2 regions of the Kitasatospora sp. NBC_01246 genome follow, and region 1 is predicted to be linked to the other one. Evidence: riboswitches for the same ligand, from Rfam matches in the RefSeq annotation. Region 1 holds a riboswitch; the other holds the start of a gene.
The links. Region 1 has a riboswitch for S-adenosylmethionine ahead of OG618_RS11805 (aminotransferase class V-fold PLP-dependent enzyme). Riboswitches for the same ligand answer to the same signal wherever they lie in the genome.

Region 1 (10,286 bases):
CGGTCTTGGTCACGTTGTAGCCGTCCACCACCAGGTGGACCTGCGGGATCGCCAGCAGCTGGTCCAGCAGCGCCGGGTCGTCCTCGGCCAGCCCGCGCCGCGCCACGTCGTGCGGCGAGGCCGAACCCGGCACCACCGCCTCGACCAGGTCGGCCGGGCGGATCTGGGAGACCGGCAGGGCCAGCTCCCGCTGGAGCCCCTGCGCCGACTGCAGCACGGTGTCCAGCAGCAGCCGCAGCCGCATGTCCTCGACGCTGCGCCCCTCGCGGGCCGAACGGCGGCCCTGCTCGGCGGCGTTCTCCAGCTCGGAGATCCGGTGCCGCAGCCGCCGCGCCTCGCTCTCGGCGGCGCCGCGCTCGACGCCCGTCTGCGCCTTCAGGGCCTCCAGCTCCCCGGTGACCCGGCGCGTCTCGGCCTGGGCCCGCCGGGTGTCGCTCTCCAGCGAACGCACCTTCTTGCGCAGCGACTCCACCTCCTTGCGGACGTCCTCCGACTCGGCCCGCTGCCGGTCCAGGTCCGCCCGGGCGGCGGCGCGCACCTCGGCCAGCTCCGCCTGCAGCTTCTCGGCCAGCCGGGCCGCCTCGGCCGCCGCGCCCTCGGCGCCGGCCCGCTCGGCCTCCTCGCCGGCCTCGACGACCAGGCGGCTCCAGCCCGCCGACCGGACCAGGTAGGCGGCGGCCGCCACGTCCATCGGATCGGCGGCGCCCGGCACTGTGCCCGACTCCAGCGCCCGGACCAGGTCCGGCTGCCCGAGCCGCAGCCGCTCCGCTATCCGTACCCGGAACGCCGGCTCGGACTCCAGCGCCGCGGCGAGCGCGGTGGCGGCGTACTTGGCCCGGCGCGCCGGGGTGAACTTGGCGTACGGGCGCAGCGTCTGCGGCAGCTCCGCGACCGGCAGCCCCCCGAGCGCGTCGGCGGCGAGGCCCACCACACGCCGGCGCACCCCCTCGGGCAGCGGCCGGTCGAGCTTCTCGGCCGCGCGGGCTGCCGCCGGCTCCTCACCGCCGGAGCCGCCGGCCTCCTCGCCGTCGACCTCCTCGGCGGGGGCGCCGGTGCCGGGCGCGGCGGCCTCGACCGCGTCCGGCGCCTGCGCGTCCACAGCGGGCTGCCGCCCCTGCGGCCCGGCGGGCTCCTGCGCTGCGTCCACCACGTCCTCGGCTCCGATCCTCGCCAGCGGGGTACGGCCGTCGGCCGTACCCCTGGTCGTCACGCTCCGTGCGCTCTGTCTGTATTGTCCCGCGCGGCGGACGGCAGTGCCGCGCACCGTCCACCGCGCGGGGCGGGCATCAAGCCTGCTCGGCGGCCTCGGCGCCCGGACGGGCCACCAGTTCGACCTGGTCCACCGCGTTGCACCAGCGGCAGCGCACCGACTCGATGGTCTCGCTGTGCACCTCGGTCTCCTCCACCTTGGACTCGCCGGCCAGGTCGAAGTGCAGGAACTCGGTCACCCGGGCGGTACGGGTGACGTCGAAGCGGGTCAGGTTGCCGCACAGGGTGCAGCGCCAACGCGTCTCTGCGGTCAGGGCGGGGACGGTCATCGGGGGTCCTCTCGGGTGGTCCCTGGGTGGGCTCAGGCGCTCCCCCCGGAGCCCCGGCATCGGCGGCGGGAGGCGGGATTGCCCGCCCCAAGCCTATTGCCTGGGGCAACCACCCCGGCCACCGGTCACGGCGATCGCGGGGGTGCTCCACCTGCCGTACAGCGCGGTGTCGCCCGGGCCGGACGGAGGGATGCTTGGTCGCATGGCGATCCCGGTCCTCGACCACACCGGCGCGCGGGACGGCCCCCCGGCCGCGCCCGTCCCGGCCGTCAGCTACGCGCTGATCGCGCTGAACGTGCTGGTCTTCCTGCTCGGCCCGGCGGCCGGGCTCAACCCGCTGTACGGCCGCGGGCAGGACCGGGTCTGCGCGGAGCAGCGGTACGAGCAGCGCTGGGGCGCCGTCCCGGCCGAACTGCTGGCCGGACGGCCGCTGAGCGCCGAACAGGTGGCCGAGGCCCCCGACCCGGTGCCGGGCTGCCCGGCCGCCCCGACCCCCGGCAAGCACCCGGCGATGTCCGTCCTCAGCGGGCTCTTCGTCCACGCCGGCTGGCTGCACCTGCTGGGCAACCTGCTCTTCCTCCAGGTCTTCGGCCCCACCGTGGAGGCCCGCTTCGGCCGGGCCCGGTTCGCGCTCTTCTACCTGGCGGCAGGCTCGCTGGCCACCTACGGCTTCGCGCTGGCCGAGGCGCACTCGGCGGACTACACCCGGGTCCTGATCGGCGCCTCGGGGGCGATCGCCGGCGTGCTCGGCGCCTACCTGAGGCTGCACCCGCGGGCCCGGGTGACCACGCTCGTCCCGCTGCTGCTCTTCCTGCCCCTGCGGTTCCCGGCCTGGCTGGTGCTCGGCCTCTGGTTCGCGCTCCAGTGGTGGTCGGTGCACTCGGCGGGGCCGGGCGTCGCCTACCTGGTCCACGTGATCGGCTTCTCGGCGGGGTTCCTGTACGCCTGCACGCTGGCCACCCGCCCCTCGCGACGGCCCCGCTGACGCCCGATACCCTGGCGGCACCTCACAAAGGAGCCCGAACAGTGATCACCGCCATCGTCCTGATCAAGACCAGCGTCGACCGCATCCCGGAGATCGCCGAGGCGATCGCGGCCATCGAGGGCGTCAGCGAGGTCTACTCGGTCACCGGCGGCTACGACCTGGTGGCGATGGTGCGGGTGCGCCGGCACGACGACCTGGCCGAGGTGATCCCCGGCCGGCTGAACAAGGTCCCGGGCGTGGCCCACACCGAGACCCAGATCGCCTTCCGCACCTACTCCCAGCACGACCTGGAGACCGCCTTCGCGCTCGGCCTGGGCGAGTAGCCTCCCCCGTTCAGCCCTCGCGCCGGGTGTCCGCGACGCAGCGGCCGCCCTCGTTGCGGTAGTTCCAGGCCGCGCCGTCCGTGACCAGCTCGCGGACGGCGGTCAGGAACCGGTCGATGTGCTCGTCCGGGGTACCCGCGCCGAAGCTGACCCGGATCGCGTTCAGGCTGCGCTCCCCCGGCAGCGACGCCTCCGGCGCACCGCACTCGGACGGCGCCACGTCCTCGTCGCCGAGCAGGGTGCGCACCAGCGGGTGCGCGCAGAACAGGCCGTCGCGCACCCCGATGCCGTACTCGGCGGAGAGCGCGGCCGAGAAGTGCGAGCTGTTCCAGCCCTGGACGACGAAGGAGAGCACGCCCACCCGGGCCGAGTCCGCGCCGAACAGGTTCAGCACCCGCACCTGCGGGACCTCCGCCAGCCCGGCCTTCAGCCGGGCGATCAGCTGCCGCTCGCGGGCCTCCAGCGCGTCGAAGCCCGCCTCGGTCAGGGCCCGGCAGGCCGAGGCGATGGAGTAGACGCCGATCACGTTCGGCGAGCCGGCCTCGTGCCGGGCCGGGCCGGTGTGCCACTGCACGGCCACCGAGCCGTCGGCCTCCCGGGCGACCGTGCGGGTGGCGCCGCCGCCGGCCAGGTACGGCTCGGCCGCGTCCAGCCAGTCGGCCCGGCCGGCCAGCACCCCGGCGCCGAACGGCGCGTAGATCTTGTGGCCCGAGAAGGCGATCCAGTCCACGCCCAGCTCGCGCACCGAGACCCGGTGGTGCGGGGCGAGCTGCGCGGCGTCCAGCACCACCCGGGCGCCGTGCCGGTGGGCGGTCTCGGTGAGCTCGGCGACCGGCCAGAGCTCGCCGGTGACGTTCGAGGCGCCGGTGACGCAGAGCAGCTTGGGGCCCTCGGGGGCCTCGGCCAGCGCGGCGTCCAGCGCGGCGACGGCCTCGGCGTGCGAGCGCGGGGCGCGCAGGTAGGTGACGCTCAGCCCGGCGTGGCGCCAGGGCAGCAGCGAGGCGTGGTGCTCGGTCTCGAAGGCGAAGACCCGGGTGCCGGCCGGGACGGCGCCCGCCAGCAGGTTCAGCGAGTCGGTGGTGGCCCGGGTGAAGACCACCTGGTCGCCCTCGCGCAGGTCGAGGAAGTCCGCGACGGTGCGGCGGCTCTGCTCGAAGAGGTCGGTGGAGAGCTGGGAGAGGTAGCCGGCGCCCCGGTGCACGCTGCCGTAGTAGGGGGCGTAGGCGGCGACGTCGTCCCAGACCCGCTGCAGCGCCGGGGAGCTGGCGGCGTAGTCGAGCGCGGCGTAGGTGACCTTGTCACCGTTGACCAGCGGGACCTCGACGTCGTGGCCGAGGACGGGGAGCGGGGCGCAGATCTCGGTGGCGACGGACATGGGGGTGCACTCCTTCGACGGGTAAGGACCCCGGAGGTGCGTGTCAGCCGGCGTCCGCGCTTGTCACGCGGACGGTTCGCCGCGAGACCCGGTCCTCACCCAGGGCACCCCGCCACGGACGGAGGGTTGCCGGACAGCCAGCTGGGGCTTGACGCTGTCACTCATGACCTGGCGAAGACTCTAGGTCGCGTCCGTCGAGTGGTCAAACAGGGGTCCGCCATCCGGACAGCGGTCCACCGCCGGGGCCCGGCGACGCCACCGCCGGACGTGCGAAGGGCCCGCGGGGAGGCATCCCCCCGCGGGCCCGACCGCCGCTTCACACCCGGGTGGTGGCCTCGGACCAGCGCCGCAGCAGATCCTGCGCGGCGCCCGAGTCGATGGCCGCCGCGGCCCGCTCCATTCCGGCCGCCAGCTGCTCGGCGAGCGGCGCGTCGGTGAGGTCCAGCGCCACCAGCGCCGTCGCCGTGTTCATCAGGACGGCGTCCCGCACCGCCCCGCGCTCCCCGGCCAGCAGCCGGCGCGCGACGTCCGCGTTGAACGCCGGGTCCCCGCCGCGAAGCGCCTCGATGCCCACCAGCTGGACGCCGACGTCGCGCGGATCGAAGGAGGTCTCGGTGACCTCGCCGTCGCGCACGATCCAGACCCGGGAGGTGGTGGTGACGGTCAGCTCGTCCAGGCCGTCGTCGCCGCGGAAGACCAGCGCGGTGGACCCCCGGCGGGCCAGCACCCCGGCGATCAGCGAGGCCAGCCGGGTGTCGAAGCAGCCGATCGCGTGGGCGGTGACCTTGGCCGGGTTGGTCAGCGGGCCGAGGGTGTTGAAGGCGGTCGGCACCCCGAGGCCGCTGCGGGCCGGGGCGGTGTGCCGCATCGCGGGGTGGAACCTGGCCGCGAAGCAGAAGGTCAGTCCGACCTCCTCGGCCACCTCGGCGACCCGCCGGGCCGAGAGGTCCAGATTGACGCCGAGCTTCTCCAGCACGTCCGAGGAGCCGCTCGCCGAGGAGGCCGCCCGGTTGCCGTGCTTGACCACCTTGGCACCGGCCGCCGCGGCGACGATCGCCGACATGGTCGAGATGTTGACGGTCTTCGCCCGGTCGCCGCCGGTGCCCACGATGTCGACCGCCGGGCCGGGGATGGAGAGCGGTTCGGCGTGCGCGTACATCGAGTCCACCAGGCCGACGATCTCGTCCACCGTCTCGCCCTTGGCCCGCAGGGCGACCATGAAGCCGGCCATCTGCACCGCGGAGGCCTCGCCGCTCATGATCCGGTCCATCGCCCAGGCGGTGTCCGCCCGGTCGAGGTCCTCGCCCCGCAGCAGCGCCGACAGGATGTCCGGCCAGGTGCGGACCACCTGCACGGGGTCCTTGCCGCCGTTCGCAGGGTTCACGTTCACCATGGCTGACTCCAGCTCTTGTCGGTTCCCCGAGGGGTTCTCCGTAAGGATGGAGCCAGCCTATCGAGCGGCGGGACGCCTCCGCCCCGCCGTCGCCTTCACTTCTCTCCCACTGAGACGCGGTCCTACCGGGCGGCCGGGGCCCGCTTCGCCAGCCGGGCCCGGAGCAGCGTGGCGGCCGCCTCGGCCAGCGCCACCGGGTCCACCGGGTGGGAGATGGCCGCGTCGGCCCGGCTCCAGGCGGCCAGCCAGGAGTCCTGCGGCCGGCCGATCACCACCAGCACCGGCGGGCAGCCGTAGATCTCGTCCTTCAACTGCCGGGCGAGCCCGAGGCCGCCGGCCGGGACCGCCTCGCCGTCCAGCACGCAGAGGTCCACGCCCCCCTTCTCCAGTGCCTTCAGCACCGCGGGGGTCGTCGCGCACTCCAGGTAGGTCAGCTCCGGCAGATCCTCCGCGGGCCGGCGGCCCAGGGCCGTCAGCACCTGCTCGCGGGTGTTGCGGTCGTGGCTGTAGACGAGAACGGTCAGCGTCTCGTCGGTGGTGTACGCCATGGGCCCTGCTCCCTCAAGTGTGATCCGGACCACGTTCGTCTCAACCCGGATGCTACTCCCGATCACCGCCCGCCGAGCCACTCCCGCACGATCCGTCTCAAGCCGCCGCGCCCACGACTCACCCGCCCGGAGGACAGGCCGTCACCCCCGCAGTCGCGGTCCACCCGTACGGCCGACCCGAGGGCCTTTCCCTTACTCCCGGCGGACCCCGAAGGAGTGGAGCGACACGCTGGGCATCAGGGTCGAAGATGCCTTCGAAGAACCGTCAGAAAAGGGACACGCCCCTGCTCAGCCGCCATCCGGGCGTCCCGGCGGGCCCCACCGGGGCATACCGCACGCACCGGACACTCCGAGGGACACCCCCCGGCGTGAAGACGGAATAAGGGACCGACATAATGTCCGTCGTGGCGACAGCAACAGCAGTAGAAACCGGGCACGCGCACGGATCGGTCAACCGGCCGAACATGGTCAGCGTCGGAACGATCGTCTGGCTCAGTTCCGAGTTGATGTTCTTCGCGGCCCTCTTCGCGATGTACTTCACGCTCCGCTCCGTCAAGGGAGCCGAGTTCTGGAGCGAGAAGGCGCACGCCCTCAACGTGCCCTTCTCCTCGGTCAACACCACGATCCTGGTGCTCTCCTCTCTCACCTGCCAGCTCGGCGTGTTCGCTGCCGAGCGCGGGGACGTGAAGAAGCTCCGCTCGTGGTTCGTCATCACCTTCGTGATGGGCGCGATCTTCATCGGCGGCCAGATCTTCGAGTACACCGAGCTGGTCAAGAAGGACGGCCTCTCGCTGTCCTCCGACCCGTACGGCACGGTGTTCTACCTGACCACCGGCTTCCACGGTATGCACGTGACGGGTGGTCTGATCGCCTTCCTGCTGGTCCTCGGACGGACGTACGCAGCCAAGCGCTTCACGCACGAGCAGGCCACCGCCGCCATCGTGGTGTCGTACTACTGGCACTTCGTCGACGTCGTGTGGATCGGCCTGTTCGCGACCATCTACCTGATCAAGTAACCAGCTGATCAGGTCGCTGGCCACCGGCTCCGGGTCCCGCCCTCACCGGCGACGGCCCGATTTGCCGGTGCCTACGCTCCCAACCGACCGACCGCGCGCGCAGCCCTAGACAGGCAGCCTCGTGCCGGCCAGACCGGCCGCCGGGTGCACCCACCAGTCGACCAGATCCTGACACCGGGGTTATTCCGTGAAAAAGCTCTCCGCACGACGGCGCCACCCATTGGCGGCGCTGGTCGTCCTACTTCTCGCCCTGGCGGCAACCGGGGGGCTGTACGCCGCGTTCGCGCCCGCCGACAAGGCGCAGGCCGACGTCGCCGCGCAGTCGCTCGCGATCGATGAGGGCAAGAAGCTCTTCGCCGTGGGCTGCTCCTCCTGCCACGGCCTGAACGGCCAGGGCAGCAGCGACGGTCCGAGCCTGGTCGGCGTCGGCTCAGCCGCGGTCGACTTCCAGGTCGGCACCGGCCGCATGCCGGCCCAGCAGCCCGGCGCCCAGGTGCCGAGCAAGAAGAACATCTACTCGCAGGCGGAGATCGACCAGCTCGCCGCCTTCGTGGCTTCGCTCGGCCCCGGCCCGGTCATCCCGACCGAGGAGCAGTACACCTCGACCAACCCCGAGGACCTCTCCAAGGGTGGCGAGCTGTTCCGCACCAACTGCGCCCAGTGCCACAACTTCGCCGGCCAGGGCGGTGCCCTGACCCAGGGCAAGTACGCCCCGTCGCTGGAGGGAGTGGACGCCAAGCACATCTACGAGGCCATGCAGACCGGCCCGCAGAACATGCCGTCGTTCCCGGACACCACCATGCCCGAGGAGCAGAAGAAGCAGATCGTGGCCTTCGTCCGCCACACCACCAACGATGAGCCGAACCCCGGCGGTCTCACGCTCGGCAGCCTCGGTCCGGTGACCGAGGGCCTGTTCGGCTGGATCTTCGGTCTCGGCACGCTCATCGCGGTCGCGATCTGGGTCGCCGCCCACACCACCAAGGCCAAGAAGTCATGAGCCACGACATGTCAGAAGAGAAGCTCCCGGAGTCACACGGCTCCGCCGGACACCACGAGGTGGCCGCCCACGGCGATCCGTTCGCCGACCCGGGCCTGCCGGCCCACCAACCGCGTCGCACCGACATCGACGAGCGGGCCGCCCAGCGGGCCGAGCGCCAGGTCTCGCTGATGTTCGTGGTCTCGATGCTCGCCACCGTGGGCTTCATCGCCTCCTACGTGGCCATCGACCCGGACAAGATCGTCTACATCTTCCCGCTGGGCCACGTCAGCGCGCTGAACTTCGCGCTGGGCATGACCCTGGGCGTCGCGCTGTTCTGCATCGGCGCGGGTGCGGTCCACTGGGCCCGCACCCTGATGTCGGACCACGAGATCCCGGCCGAGCGTCACCCGATCGAGGCCGACGACGAGGTCCGCGCGGACGTCATCGAGCAGTTCAGGACCGGCGCCGCCGAGTCCGGCTTCGGCCGCCGCAAGATGATCCGCAACACCCTCATCGGTTCGATGGCCCTGGTGCCGCTGTCCGGCGTCGTGCTGCTGCGCGACCTGGGCCCGCTGCCCGAGGACAAGCTGGAGCACACCGGCTGGCGCGAGGCCACCGATGTGAAGCCGCTGCAGCTGATCAACATGAACACCAACCAGCCGATGAAGGCCGAGGACGTCATCGTCGGCTCGCTGACCTTCGCCATGCCGGAGGGTCTCAGCACGCACGACGAGGACTTCCAGCAGCAGATCGCCAAGGACGCCCTGATGCTGGTGCGCATCGCACCGGAGGACATCAAGGACACCGAGTCCCGGGAGAAGGGCTTCGAGGGCATCCTCGCCTACTCCAAGATCTGCACCCACGTCGGCTGCCCGATCAGCCTGTACGAGCAGCAGACCCACCACGCGCTCTGCCCCTGCCACCAGTCGACCTTCGACCTGGCGGACGGCGCGCGCGTCATCTTCGGCCCGGCCGGCCACCCGCTGCCGCAGCTGAAGATCACCACTGACGAGAAGGGCTTCCTGGTCGCCACCGGCGACTTCGACGAGCCCGTCGGCCCGAGCTACTGGGAGCGTGCTCGATGAGTAGCGCGAGCAGCACCACCTCCGGTGCCGCCAAGCCCGCCGGCAGCACGCGTGCCAAGCCCGCCAACAAGTGGGAGCAGGCTGCTGACTGGACGGACGGCCGGCTGGGGATCTACTCCCTCGCCAAGGCCAACCTGCGGAAGATCTTCCCGGACCACTGGTCCTTCATGCTGGGCGAGATCTGCCTCTACACCTTCGTCATCATCATCCTGACGGGCGTGTACCTGACGCTGTTCTTCAAGCCCAGCATGGGCGAGGTCATCTACGACGGCTCGTACATCCCGCTCAAGGGCATCCCGATGTCCGAGGCGTACGCGTCGACGGTGGACATCAGCTTCGAGGTCCGCGGCGGCCTGCTGGTCCGCCAGATCCACCACTGGGCCGCGCTGGTCTTCGTGGCCGCGATGCTCGTGCACATGATGCGCGTGTTCTTCACCGGCGCGTTCCGCAAGCCGCGTGAGATCAACTGGGTCTTCGGCTTCCTGCTGCTGGTCCTGGGCATGTTCGACGGCTTCTTCGGCTACTCGCTGCCCGACGACCTGCTCTCGGGCACCGGTATCCGCTTCATGGAAGGCGCGATCCTCGCCGTCCCGCTGGTGGGCACCTACATCCAGATGTTCCTGTTCGGCGGCGAGTTCCCCGGCCACGACATCGTGCCGCGGTTCTTCACCATCCACGTGCTGCTGATCCCCGGCATCATGCTCGGCCTGCTGGTCGCGCACCTGATCCTGGTCTTCTACCACAAGCACACCCAGTGGGCGGGCCCGGGCAAGACCGAGAAGAACGTCGTCGGCATGCCGCTGATGCCGGTCTACATGGCCAAGGCCGGTGGCTTCTTCTTCCTGGTCTTCGGTCTCATCGCCGCCGTCTCGGCGATCGCCACGATCAACCCGATCTGGGCGTACGGCCCGTACCGCCCCGACCAGGTGTCCACGGACGCCCAGCCGGACTGGTACATGGGCTTCTCCGAGGGCCTGATCCGCGTCATGCCGGGCTGGGAGATCGGCCTGTGGGGCCACACCCTGAACCTGGGTGTCTTCGTCC
Region 2 (10,286 bases), 2.2 Mb from region 1:
GGCGGTGCTGGAGCTCGAAGGGCGGCAGTGGCGGACGGCCGGGGCCAAGGAGCGGGCGATCCGCGAGGAGCTGGGGCTCTCCAGCACGCGCTACTACCAGCTGCTGAACGCCCTGCTGGACCGGCCGGCGGCGCTGGCGCACGCGCCGGTGCTGGTGAACCGGCTGCGGCGGGTGCGGGAGGCGCGGCGCGCGGCCCGGTAGCCCGGGTGGTCCCGGGCCGCTCGGGCTACCGGGGCGTTCCCGGGTCCGGGGGCGGGTCGGGCCCGGAAGGCTGGGTAGGTTCCGGACATGGGTCTTGAGGACATGGGTCTTGAGGAGATGGCGGAGCCGGGGAACGAGGCCGGACGGGCGGGGCTGGAGGCGATCCTCCGGGCGCCCCGGGAGGCGGTGGTGGCGCTCGACTTCGACGGGACGCTGGCGCCGATCGTGGCGGATCCGAGCCGGGCGCGGGCGCATCCGGGGGCGGCGGGCGCGCTGGCGGAGCTGGCGCCCCGGGTCGGCGCGATCGTGGTGGTGACCGGCCGGCCGGCCGCCCTGGCGGTGGAGTACGGCGGGTTCGGCGGCGTCGACGGCGTGGTGGTGCTCGGGCACTACGGGGCCGAGCGCTGGGAGGGCGGCGAGCTGACGGCGCCGCCGGCGCATCCGGGAGTGGCACGGGCGCGGGCCGCGCTGGACGGCGTACTGGCGCGGGTCGGAGCGCCGGCCGGGACGTGGGTGGAGGACAAGGGGCGCTCGCTGGCCGTCCACACCCGGCGGACGGAGGCGCCGGAGGAGGCGTTCGAGCTGCTGCGCGCCCCGGTGGAGGCGCTGGCCGCCGAGCACGGGCTGGTGGTGGAGCCGGGCCGGCTGGTGCTGGAGCTGCGGCCGCCGGGGGTGGACAAGGGCGCCGCGCTGACCGGGTTCCTGCGCGAGCGGGGCGCCCGGGCGGTGCTCTACGCGGGGGACGACCTGGGGGACGTGGCGGCCTTCGCGGCCGTGGAGAAGCTGCGCGGCGAGGGGCTGGCCGGCCTGCTGGTGTGCAGCGGCACGGTCGACGGCGACGCGCCGGTGCGGGAGCTCGCCGACCGGGCGGACCTGGTGGTCGCCGGCCCGGCCGGCGTGGTGGGGCTGCTGACGGCGCTGGGAGCGGCGCTCGGGGACGGGGCCCAGGGCTCCTAGAGTCGGCCGTGCCGGCCGGCGGTCGGGCCGCCGGCCGGTACGGCGGCGGTCAGTCCAGCGCCGTCAGCTGGTCGAGGAACCACTGCTGCGGCGGCAGCGCCGTCGAGGCGGCGGCGAGGCGCTTGGTGCGGTCGGCCCGCTCGTCCTCGGGCATGGTGAGCGCCGTGTGCAGGGCCTCCGCGGTGGCGATGACGTCGTACGGGTTGACGCACAGGGCGTCGTCGGCCAGCTCCGCGTGGGCGCCGGCCTCGCGGGAGAGCACCAGGGCGCAGCCGCGGTCGGAGACCACCGGTACCTCCTTGGCGACCAGGTTCATGCCGTCGCGGATCGGGTTCACCAGGGCGACGTCGGCCAGCCGGTAGGCCGCGAGGGAGCGCGGGAAGTCGTCGTTGACGTGCAGGATCAGCGGCTGCCAGTCGGCGGTGCCGAACTCCGCGTTGATCTCGGCGGCGAGCCGCTCCACCTCGGCGGTGTAGGCGCGGTACTCGGCGAGGTCGGTGCGCGAGGGGTAGGCGAAGGCGATGTGCACCACGCTGTCCAGCCACTCGGGGCGGGTGCGGAGCAGGTGCCGGTAGGCCTGGAAGCCGCGGACGATGTTCTTGCTCAGCTCGGTGCGGTCGACCCGGACGACGGTGCGCCGCCCGCCGACCGCCTCGCGCAGGGTGGCGAGCCGCTCGTCGACGTCCGGGCGGTGGGACCGCTCGCGCAGGAAGTCGGCGTCGGCCCCGAGGGCGTGCACGCCGAGCCGGGTGGTGCGGCCCGCGTGCGTCACGGTGAGGGCCTCGCGGTCGACGTCCGCGCCGAGGACGTCCGCGCAGCAGTCGGCGAAGGCGAGGGCCCAGCGGCGGGTCAGGAAGGCGGCCCGGTCGGCGCCGAGGATGCCGGTCAGGACGCTCTCGGCGACGTCGTCCGGCAGCAGCCGGAAGTACTCGGGCGGGGCCCACGGGGTGTGCGAGAAGTGGCCGATGCGCAGGTCGGGGCGGGCGGTCCGGAGCAGGGCCGGGGCCAGCGAGAGGTGGTAGTCCTGGATCAGTACCGCGGCCCCGGGCGCCGCCTCGGCGGCGAGGGCCTCGGCGAAGGCGGCGTTGTAGGCGCGGTAGGACTGCCATTCGGAGCGGAACTCCGCGCCGAAGGAGGGGGCCGTCGGGGTGGCGTAGAGCAGGTGGTGGACGAACCAGAGGGTGGAGTTGGCGACGCCGTTGTAGGCGGCCGCGAACGTCTCCGGGTCTATGTCCAGCATCCGGACGGCCTGTCCGCCGACGTCGTGGCCGGCCCGGTCGAGGCGGCCGTCGGGGGCCTCCCGGGCGGCCCGGCGGTCGGCGTCGCCGAGCGCCGCGCAGACCCAGACGGCATGCGGGTCGTCGATCGCGGAGAGTCCGGACACCAGCCCGCCGCCGCCCCGGCGCAGGGTCAGGGTGCCGTCGGCCGCGGTACTGAATGACACCGGTCCCCGGTTGGAGGCCACCAGTACGGTGGCGGAACCGGTCGCACTCGAACGTTCGGTCGTGAGATCGCCCATGGTTGGTACGTTGCCGTGGGCCCGGGTCGGCAAACCCCCGTCCGGCGTCAGGCCTGGTGGCCGTGGTGGGCGGCGTACTCCGGGACGGTGTGCATCGGGGGCCGTTCCTCCGCCGTGATCGCATGGGTGTGCGGGGTGAAGATGGCGGCGCCGCCGGCCGGGGGCCCGGCCGCGGTGCGCGGGTCCCGGGTGAACTGGGTGAGCAGCGGGTGGACCAGGTCGGCGGAGGCCTTCAGCCGGTGGGTCCGGTCCAGGCGTTCCAGGGCGGTGCGGTAGATGGTGGCGGCCATCCGGCCGAGCGCCTGGCTGTCCTGGTGGCGGTGGTGGCGTACGCCGACGTCCACCTGGGCGAGGGCGTCCAGGCCGGCGAGCTCCAGGGCGTCCACCAGGAGGCCGAGCTCGACGCCGTAGCCGGTGGGGAACGGCAGCCGTTCGAGCAGCGAGCGGCGGGCCGCGTACTCGCCGCCGAGCGGCTGGACGAAACCGGCGAGTTCCGGCCAGTGCAGGTTGAGCAGGGGGCGGGCGACCAGCTCGGTGACCCGTCCGCCGCCGGAGGGGACCACGGCGGCGTCGCCGGAACCGGAGCCGTTCGTCACTTCGAGCGGCCGGTCGTACATGGCCTTGACCAGCTGGATGTCCGGCTCGGTGAGCAGCGGGCCGATGATGCCGGAGACGAAGGCGGGGTCGAAGGAGCGCAGGTCGGCGTCGACGAAGCAGACGATCTCGCCGCTGGTGACCAGCAGCGAGCGCCAGAGCACCTCGCCCTTGCCGGGGGAGGCGGGCAGCCGGGGCAGGATGTCGTCGCGGTGGACGACCCGGGCGCCGGCCTCGGCGGCCGCGGCGGCGGTGCCGTCGACGGAGCCGGAGTCGACGACGACGAGTTCGTCGACGAGGGGCAGGCGTTCCATCAGCTCGCGGCGCACGGTGCGGACGATGTCGCCGACGGTGGCCTCCTCGTCCAGGGCGGGCAGCACCACGCTGACGGTGCCGGCCCGACCCGCCGCCTGCTTGGCCGCCAGCAGGGCGCCCACCGGGCGGTCGGCCGCGCTCCAGGAGCGGCGGCGCAGCCAGGACGCCGCCTTCGGGAGGAGCGCGGGTGTCGGTTCGGCGGGCACGGAACTCTCCTCGACGGATCGGGGTGGGACGGGGCATCTCGCGTGGCGGACGGTCCCGTTCAGGGTTGACGCCTTCGGATACAGTCTTCGTACAGCGATCGGACCTTCGCACGCCGGGGTCGCCGCTGAGCAGGACCACAACTTCACAGAGCTCATCCAGAGGGACTGAGGGAACGGCCCGTTGACGTCCCGGCAACCTTCTCGCACGGCAGGCCTCCGGCCCCGGCGGGACAGGTGCCAATTCCGGCCTGTGGCGCGCCCGCGTCACGGGGAAGATGAGGAGAGAGGCCTCCGCCATCATGGCTATCGACACCGCCGCAGCCGCCCCCGCGACCGTTGATCTCGGTCCCGCCGTCGCACTGTCCTGTCGGGAGTGCGGTACCCGGTTCCCGCTCGGTCCCAGCTTCGCCTGCCTGGAGTGCTTCGGGCCGCTGGAGATCGCCTACGACTTCGGGAGCGAGGGCGCGGAGGAGCTCCGCAAGCGGATCGAGGCCGGTCCGGCGTCGATCTGGCGCTACGCCCCGCTGCTGCCCGTCCCGGCCGACGTGGCCGACAAGCCGAACCTCAACCCGGGGTGGACCCCGCTGGTGAAGGCGGACAACCTGGGCCGCGAGCTCGGGTTCACCGCCCAGCTGCACGTCAAGGACGACTCCGGCAACCCGACGCACTCCTTCAAGGACCGGGTGGTCGCCTGCGCGATCGAGGCGGCCCGCGCGTTCCACTTCACGACCCTCTCCTGCTCCTCGACCGGCAACCTGGCCGGCGCGGTGGGCGCGGCGGCGGCCCGGGCCGGGTTCAAGTCCTGCGTGTTCATCCCGCACGACCTGGAGCAGGGCAAGGTCGTCATGGCCGGTGTCTACGGTGGCGAGCTGGTCGGCATCGAGGGCAACTACGACGACGTGAACCGCTTCTGCTCGGAGCTGATCGGCGACCCGGCCGGTGAGGGGTGGGGCTTCGTCAACGTCAACCTGCGCCCGTACTACGGCGAGGGTTCCAAGACGCTGGCGTACGAGATCTGCGAGCAGCTCGGCTGGCGGCTGCCGGAGCAGATCGTCATCCCGATCGCCTCGGGCTCGCAGCTGACGAAGATCGACAAGGGCCTGCAGGAGCTGATCAAGCTGGGCCTGGTCGAGGACCGGCCGTACCGGATCTTCGGCGCCCAGGCGGCGGGCTGCTCGCCGGTGTCGGCGGCCTTCAAGGCCGGCCAGGACGTGATCCGGCCGGTCAAGCCGGACACCATCGCCAAGTCGCTGGCGATCGGCAACCCGGCCGACGGCCCCTACGTGCTGGACATCGCCCGGCGCACCGGCGGGGCGGTCGAGGACGTCACCGACGCCGAGGTGGTCGCCGCGATCAAGCTGCTGGCCCGGACCGAGGGCATCTTCGCCGAGACCGCGGGCGGGGTGACCGTCGGCGTGCTGAAGAAGCTGGTCGAGACCGGACAGCTGGATCCGGCCAAGGAGACCGTCGCGATCAACACCGGTGACGGCCTGAAGACGCTGGACGCCGTCTCCGACTCCGGGATGACCACCGTCATCCGCCCGACGCTGGCCTCGTTCCGCGACGCCGGCCTCGCGTCCGCCTGACCCCCCGCCGCCCCCGCAGCCCGTACCGGCCGCCCGGCCGCACCGCCCGAGGAGATCCCCCATGAGCGCCACCGTCCGCATCCCGACCATCCTGCGCACCTACACCGGCGGCGCCGCCGAGGTGGCCGCCGAGGGCGCCACCCTGGGCGACGTCATCGCCGACCTGGAGCGGAACCACGCCGGGATCGCCGCCCGGATCCTGGACGACGCCGGCAAGCTGCGCCGGTTCGTCAACGTCTACGTGAACGACGACGACGTCCGGTTCGCCGAGGGCCTGGCCACCGAGATCAAGGACGGCGCGAGCGTTTCGATCATTCCGGCGGTGGCCGGCGGCTGCTGATCCGCCCCTTTCCGACCAGGCCTTTCATCGGCCGACCCGTTTTCGACCGGGCCGTCCGCCCGTACGGAATTCCGATCTCCGTACGCGCGGGCGGCCCGCCGCATTCCGGCGGGAATATTTCGCGGTCCGGGGGAGTAGAGTGTGGCTCGTCCGGGAAGAGGGCCGCGCCACCCCCCTCGCGCCGGTACTCGAACTCCGTCCGCGCCCGTACCGCCGGTGTCTGTCCGGCCGCTGAGACCGGCGCCGGGGCCGTGACCGTGAAACATGTCAGGCCGATGTCAGAATTCTCGAAGGCATTTGAGTAATTCGTCCGCTATGTCCGGCGTGAAATGCCGATTTCCTCCCGCTTTGGTCTGGCCTGTCCCCTGGCGGACCTCGGGAATTCCCAGCGGTTGACCCTGTTGCAGAGGGCGTCGATCCGGATACATTCAGCCGCGGTCGACGCAATCACCCGCTCACCGGAGGTCTTCCGGTGGTCTCCGCGGACGATTGTGGCGTGCACGGCTGCGCCCAGGGGGGGTTCCCCGGGCCGGCCTCAAACCAGACCCGGGCCCGCGACCTGCGGGCGCGTGAAGGGCCAGCACAGCACTAGGGGAGTTCGGAATGGCTCAGGGCACCGTCAAGTGGTTCAACGCGGAGAAGGGCTACGGCTTCATCGCGGTCGACGGTGGTGCGGACGTCTTCGTCCACTACAGCGCGATCCAGATGGACGGCTACCGCACCCTTGAGGAGGGCCAGCGGGTCGAGTTCGAGATCTCTCAGGGGCAGAAGGGCCCGCAGGCGGACATGGTCCGCGCCGCGGTCTGACCTTTCCGACCCCAGGAGTTCGGCTCGGCCCATTCGGCTGGTGCACCTCTTGCTTCACGACGGGCCCGTACGACACATGTCGTACGGGCCCGTCGGCATGTCCGGCGGGGGCCCGCGCGGCGTCCGGCGCGGGGGTGCCGGACACCCCGGCGGCGGCCCGTCGGCGGCCCGTCGGGGGCTCGCCGACGGCGGCCGCAGGGGGCGGACGCGGCTCGCGGGTTGGGCGATTGGGCTTGCACTCGCCTACCCGGAGTGCTAATCATTGGCGTTAGCACTCACAGTGTGAGAGTGACAGCGGACTGGGTCGGTGAGGCCCCCGGGAGCGGTAGGGGAAAGGACCCCCGCACACCAGGGCCGTCCGTCGCGGGCACCCCTTGGTCCGAGCAGTCGACCGTGTCCCGGAGGACCACTTCTGATGGCCAAGATCATCGCCTTTGATGAGGAAGCTCGCCGCGGCCTTGAGCGTGGCATGAACCAGCTCGCCGACGCGGTGAAGGTCACGCTCGGCCCCAAGGGCCGCAACGTCGTGCTGGAGAAGAAGTGGGGCGCCCCCACGATCACCAACGACGGTGTCTCCATCGCCAAGGAGATCGAGCTCGAGGACCCCTACGAGAAGATCGGCGCGGAGCTCGTCAAGGAGGTCGCCAAGAAGACCGACGACGTCGCGGGTGACGGCACCACCACCGCCACCGTGCTGGCCCAGGCGCTCGTTCGCGAGGGTCTGCGCAACGTCGCCGCCGGCGCCAACCCGATGGCCCTGAAGCGCGGTATCGAGAAGGCCGTCCAGGCCGTCTCGGACCAGCTGCTGGCCCAGGCCAAGGACGTGGAGACCAAGGAGCAGATCGCCTCCACCGCCTCCATCTCGGCCGCCGACACCCAGATCGGCGAGCTCATCGCCGAGGCCATGGACAAGGTCGGCAAGGAAGGCGTCATCACCGTCGAGGAGAGCAACACCTTCGGTCTGGAGCTCGAGCTCACCGAGGGCATGCGCTTCGACAAGGGCTACATCTCCGCCTACTTCGCCACCGACCTGGAGCGGATGGAGGCGACGTTCGAGGACCCGTACATCCTCATCGCCAACTCCAAGATCGGCTCGGTCAAGGACCTGCTCCCGCTGCTGGAGAAGGTCATGCAGAGCGGCAAGCCGCTCGTCATCATCGCCGAGGACGTCGAGGGCGAGGCCCTGTCGACCCTGGTCGTGAACAAGATCCGCGGCACCTTCAAGTCCGTCGCCGTCAAGGCCCCGGGCTTCGGCGACCGCCGCAAGGCCATGCTCGGCGACATCGCCATCCTCACCGGTGGCACCGTGATCTCCGAGGAGGTCGGCCTCAAGCTGGAGAACGCCGGCGTCGACCTGCTGGGCACCGCCCGCAAGGTGGTCATCACCAAGGACGAGACCACCATCGTCGACGGTGGCGGCGACAGCGACCAGGTCGCCGGCCGCGTGAACCAGATCCGTGCCGAGATCGAGAACAGCGACTCGGACTACGACCGCGAGAAGCTCCAGGAGCGCCTCGCCAAGCTGGCCGGCGGCGTGGCCGTCATCAAGGCCGGCGCGGCCACCGAGGTGGAGCTCAAGGAGCGCAAGCACCGCATCGAGGACGCCGTCCGCAACGCGAAGGCCGCCGTCGAGGAGGGCATCGTCGCCGGTGGTGGCGTCGCGCTGCTGCAGGCCGGTGTCGCGTTCGACAAGCTGGAGCTGGAGGGCGACGAGGCCACCGGTGCCAACATCGTCCGCGTGGCGCTGGAGGCCCCGATCAAGCAGATCGCGACCAACGCCGGCCTCGAGGGCGGTGTCGTGGTGGAGAAGGTGCGCAACCTCCCCGCCGGTCACGGCCTGAACGCCGCCACCAACACCTACGTCGACCTCATCGCCGAGGGCATCATCGACCCGGCGAAGGTCACCCGTTCCGCGCTGCAGAACGCCGCCTCCATCGCGGCGCTCTTCCTCACCACCGAGGCCGTCATCGCCGACAAGCCGGAGAAGGCCGCCGCGGCCGCCGGCGGCGGCATGCCGGGCGGTGACATGGACTTCTGATCCCCTCCGGGATCGGTCGTTTCCCGATCGCACGGGCGGTTCCCCTCGGGGAGCCGCCCGTGCGGCGTTGTGTCCGGCGCCGTTTTGGGACAATGGACGGATGGCTGCCACCGCTGATGACATCGAGACCGCCCTGCACAACGCGCGGGCGCTGATCCTGGCCGACCTGACCGCGCGGGACGTGGCGGACGCCGCCGTGGTGTCGCTGGTCGAGGACGCCGTGACGCACCGCCGGTGGTGGCTTGAGCAGTGGCCGGACGGCGCCGAGTACGTGCTCGGGCTGGTCGCCCAGGATGTCCAGGACGCGCTGCTGGAGGCCTACGGCCGCTGGCCGCTCTGCACCTCGTGCGCGGCCGATGGTGACCCGCACGCGCTGGGCGTCGAGCCCGAGCTGGGGCCGGAGCCGCACTGGGTCTGCGGCAAGGCGGGGGCGGTGGTGGCGCCCGTCGGCCGGCTCGACGGCTGATCCTGCCCCGGCCCGGCCCGGCGCCCCGTGCGCCGGGCCGGGCCTTCGCGCGTCCTGGGCGGGTCGGCCGGTCAACGGGTCGGCCGGTCAGTGAGCCGGCTGGTCAGCCGGTCGGCCGGTCAGTGAGTCAGCCTTCGAGCCGGTCGAGTTCGGCCGCCAGGTTGGCCCGGGCGGCGGCGTCGAAGCGCTCGCGGGCGAGGGGCGTGCGGTAGAGCGCGGGCAGGGCCAGGAGCCGGCGCAGGATGTCGGCCCGCCCGGCGCGGAAGTCCGGCTCCGGGACGAAGGCGTACTCCTCGCGCACCGCGGCCGCGTAGGCGGCGTACGCCCGCGGGTCGCCGCCGAGGACGGCGAGGTCCGCGTCGCAGAGCACCTCGCCGTCCCGGTCGCCGGGTTCGGGGCGGTGCGAGACGGTGAGCCGGACCAGACGGGCCACCTCGGCGGTCCGCGGCCCGGACAGGCCCGCCTCGGTGAGCGCCCGGACGGCGAGGGCGGCGCTGCGCTCCTCGTTCTCGGAGCGGTCCGGGCGGTAGACGGCGTCGTGGAACCAGGCGGCCAGCCGGACGGTGTCCGGGTCCTCGGCGTGCGCGGCGAGCACGTCCACGTGGCCGAGCACCGCCCGCAGGTGGGCGGTGGTGTGGTAGCGGCGCTGCGGTTCGGCCCAGCGGCCCAGCAGGTCGCGGCCGTACGGCGCGGGGTCGGCGCCGGCGCCGCAGCGGCGCAGCAGGGCGGTCCAGTCGGCGAGCAGGTCGGCCGGGACGGGGGCGGCGGGCTGGTTCGGCATGGGCTCATTCTGGCGGGTGCCGGTCGCGGCACGGGCGGAGTCCGGCGGGGCCACTGGACGCATATGTAGTTTGACGATATATGTAGTCCTATGACAGAACGAGCCATGCAGGAGCCGACGCTGCTTCTGCTCACCGCGCTGGCCGACGCGCCCAGACACGGCTACGCGCTCATCCAGGAGGTCACCGCGATCTCCGACGGCCGGGTGAAGATGCGCACCGGCACCCTCTACGGCGCGCTCGACCGGCTGCTCCAGCAGGGCCTGATCGAGGTCGCCGCCGAGGAGGTCGTGGACGGCCGGGCCCGGCGCAGCTACGCGCTGACGCCGGCCGGCCGCGGCGCGCTGGCGGCCGAGGCGGGGCGGCTGCGGGCCGTCGCCTCCGAGGCCGAGCGCAGGCTCTCCGCCGTGCTCTCGATGGTCAGGGGGGTCTTCGCGTGAGCATGCAGACCATCGACCGGCCGGTCGCCCTGCGGGC

Region 2: linked by a shared signal. The riboswitch ahead of thrC (threonine synthase) and the one ahead of OG618_RS11805 (aminotransferase class V-fold PLP-dependent enzyme) in region 1 are both predicted to bind S-adenosylmethionine.

Annotation. Positions count from the first base shown of each region.
Region 1 is NZ_CP108484.1:2,698,773-2,709,058, forward strand. It holds gene OG618_RS11785 (NYN domain-containing protein) at 1-1,210, opposite strand, end outside; gene OG618_RS11790 (hypothetical protein) at 1,287-1,538, opposite strand; gene OG618_RS11795 (rhomboid family intramembrane serine protease) at 1,741-2,523, shown strand; gene OG618_RS11800 (Lrp/AsnC ligand binding domain-containing protein) at 2,565-2,846, shown strand; gene OG618_RS11805 (aminotransferase class V-fold PLP-dependent enzyme) at 2,857-4,221, opposite strand; SAM riboswitch class IV at 4,273-4,390, opposite strand; gene trpD (anthranilate phosphoribosyltransferase) at 4,538-5,614, opposite strand; gene OG618_RS11815 (hypothetical protein) at 5,737-6,162, opposite strand; gene ctaE (aa3-type cytochrome oxidase subunit III) at 6,558-7,178, shown strand; gene qcrC (cytochrome bc1 complex diheme cytochrome c subunit) at 7,366-8,175, shown strand; gene qcrA (cytochrome bc1 complex Rieske iron-sulfur subunit) at 8,172-9,242, shown strand; gene qcrB (cytochrome bc1 complex cytochrome b subunit) at 9,239-10,286, shown strand, end outside.
Region 2 is NZ_CP108484.1:4,880,374-4,890,659, forward strand. It holds gene OG618_RS21410 (DUF3263 domain-containing protein) at 1-202, shown strand, start outside; gene otsB (trehalose-phosphatase) at 290-1,159, shown strand; gene OG618_RS21420 (alpha,alpha-trehalose-phosphate synthase (UDP-forming)) at 1,209-2,678, opposite strand; gene OG618_RS21425 (glucosyl-3-phosphoglycerate synthase) at 2,726-3,793, opposite strand; SAM riboswitch class I at 3,943-4,075, shown strand; gene thrC (threonine synthase) at 4,093-5,379, shown strand; gene OG618_RS21435 (ubiquitin-like small modifier protein 1) at 5,441-5,719, shown strand; gene OG618_RS21440 (cold-shock protein) at 6,323-6,526, shown strand; gene groL (chaperonin GroEL) at 6,942-8,564, shown strand; gene OG618_RS21450 (hypothetical protein) at 8,665-9,030, shown strand; gene OG618_RS21455 (HD domain-containing protein) at 9,158-9,811, opposite strand; gene OG618_RS21460 (PadR family transcriptional regulator) at 9,902-10,249, shown strand; gene OG618_RS21465 (hypothetical protein) at 10,246-10,286, shown strand, end outside.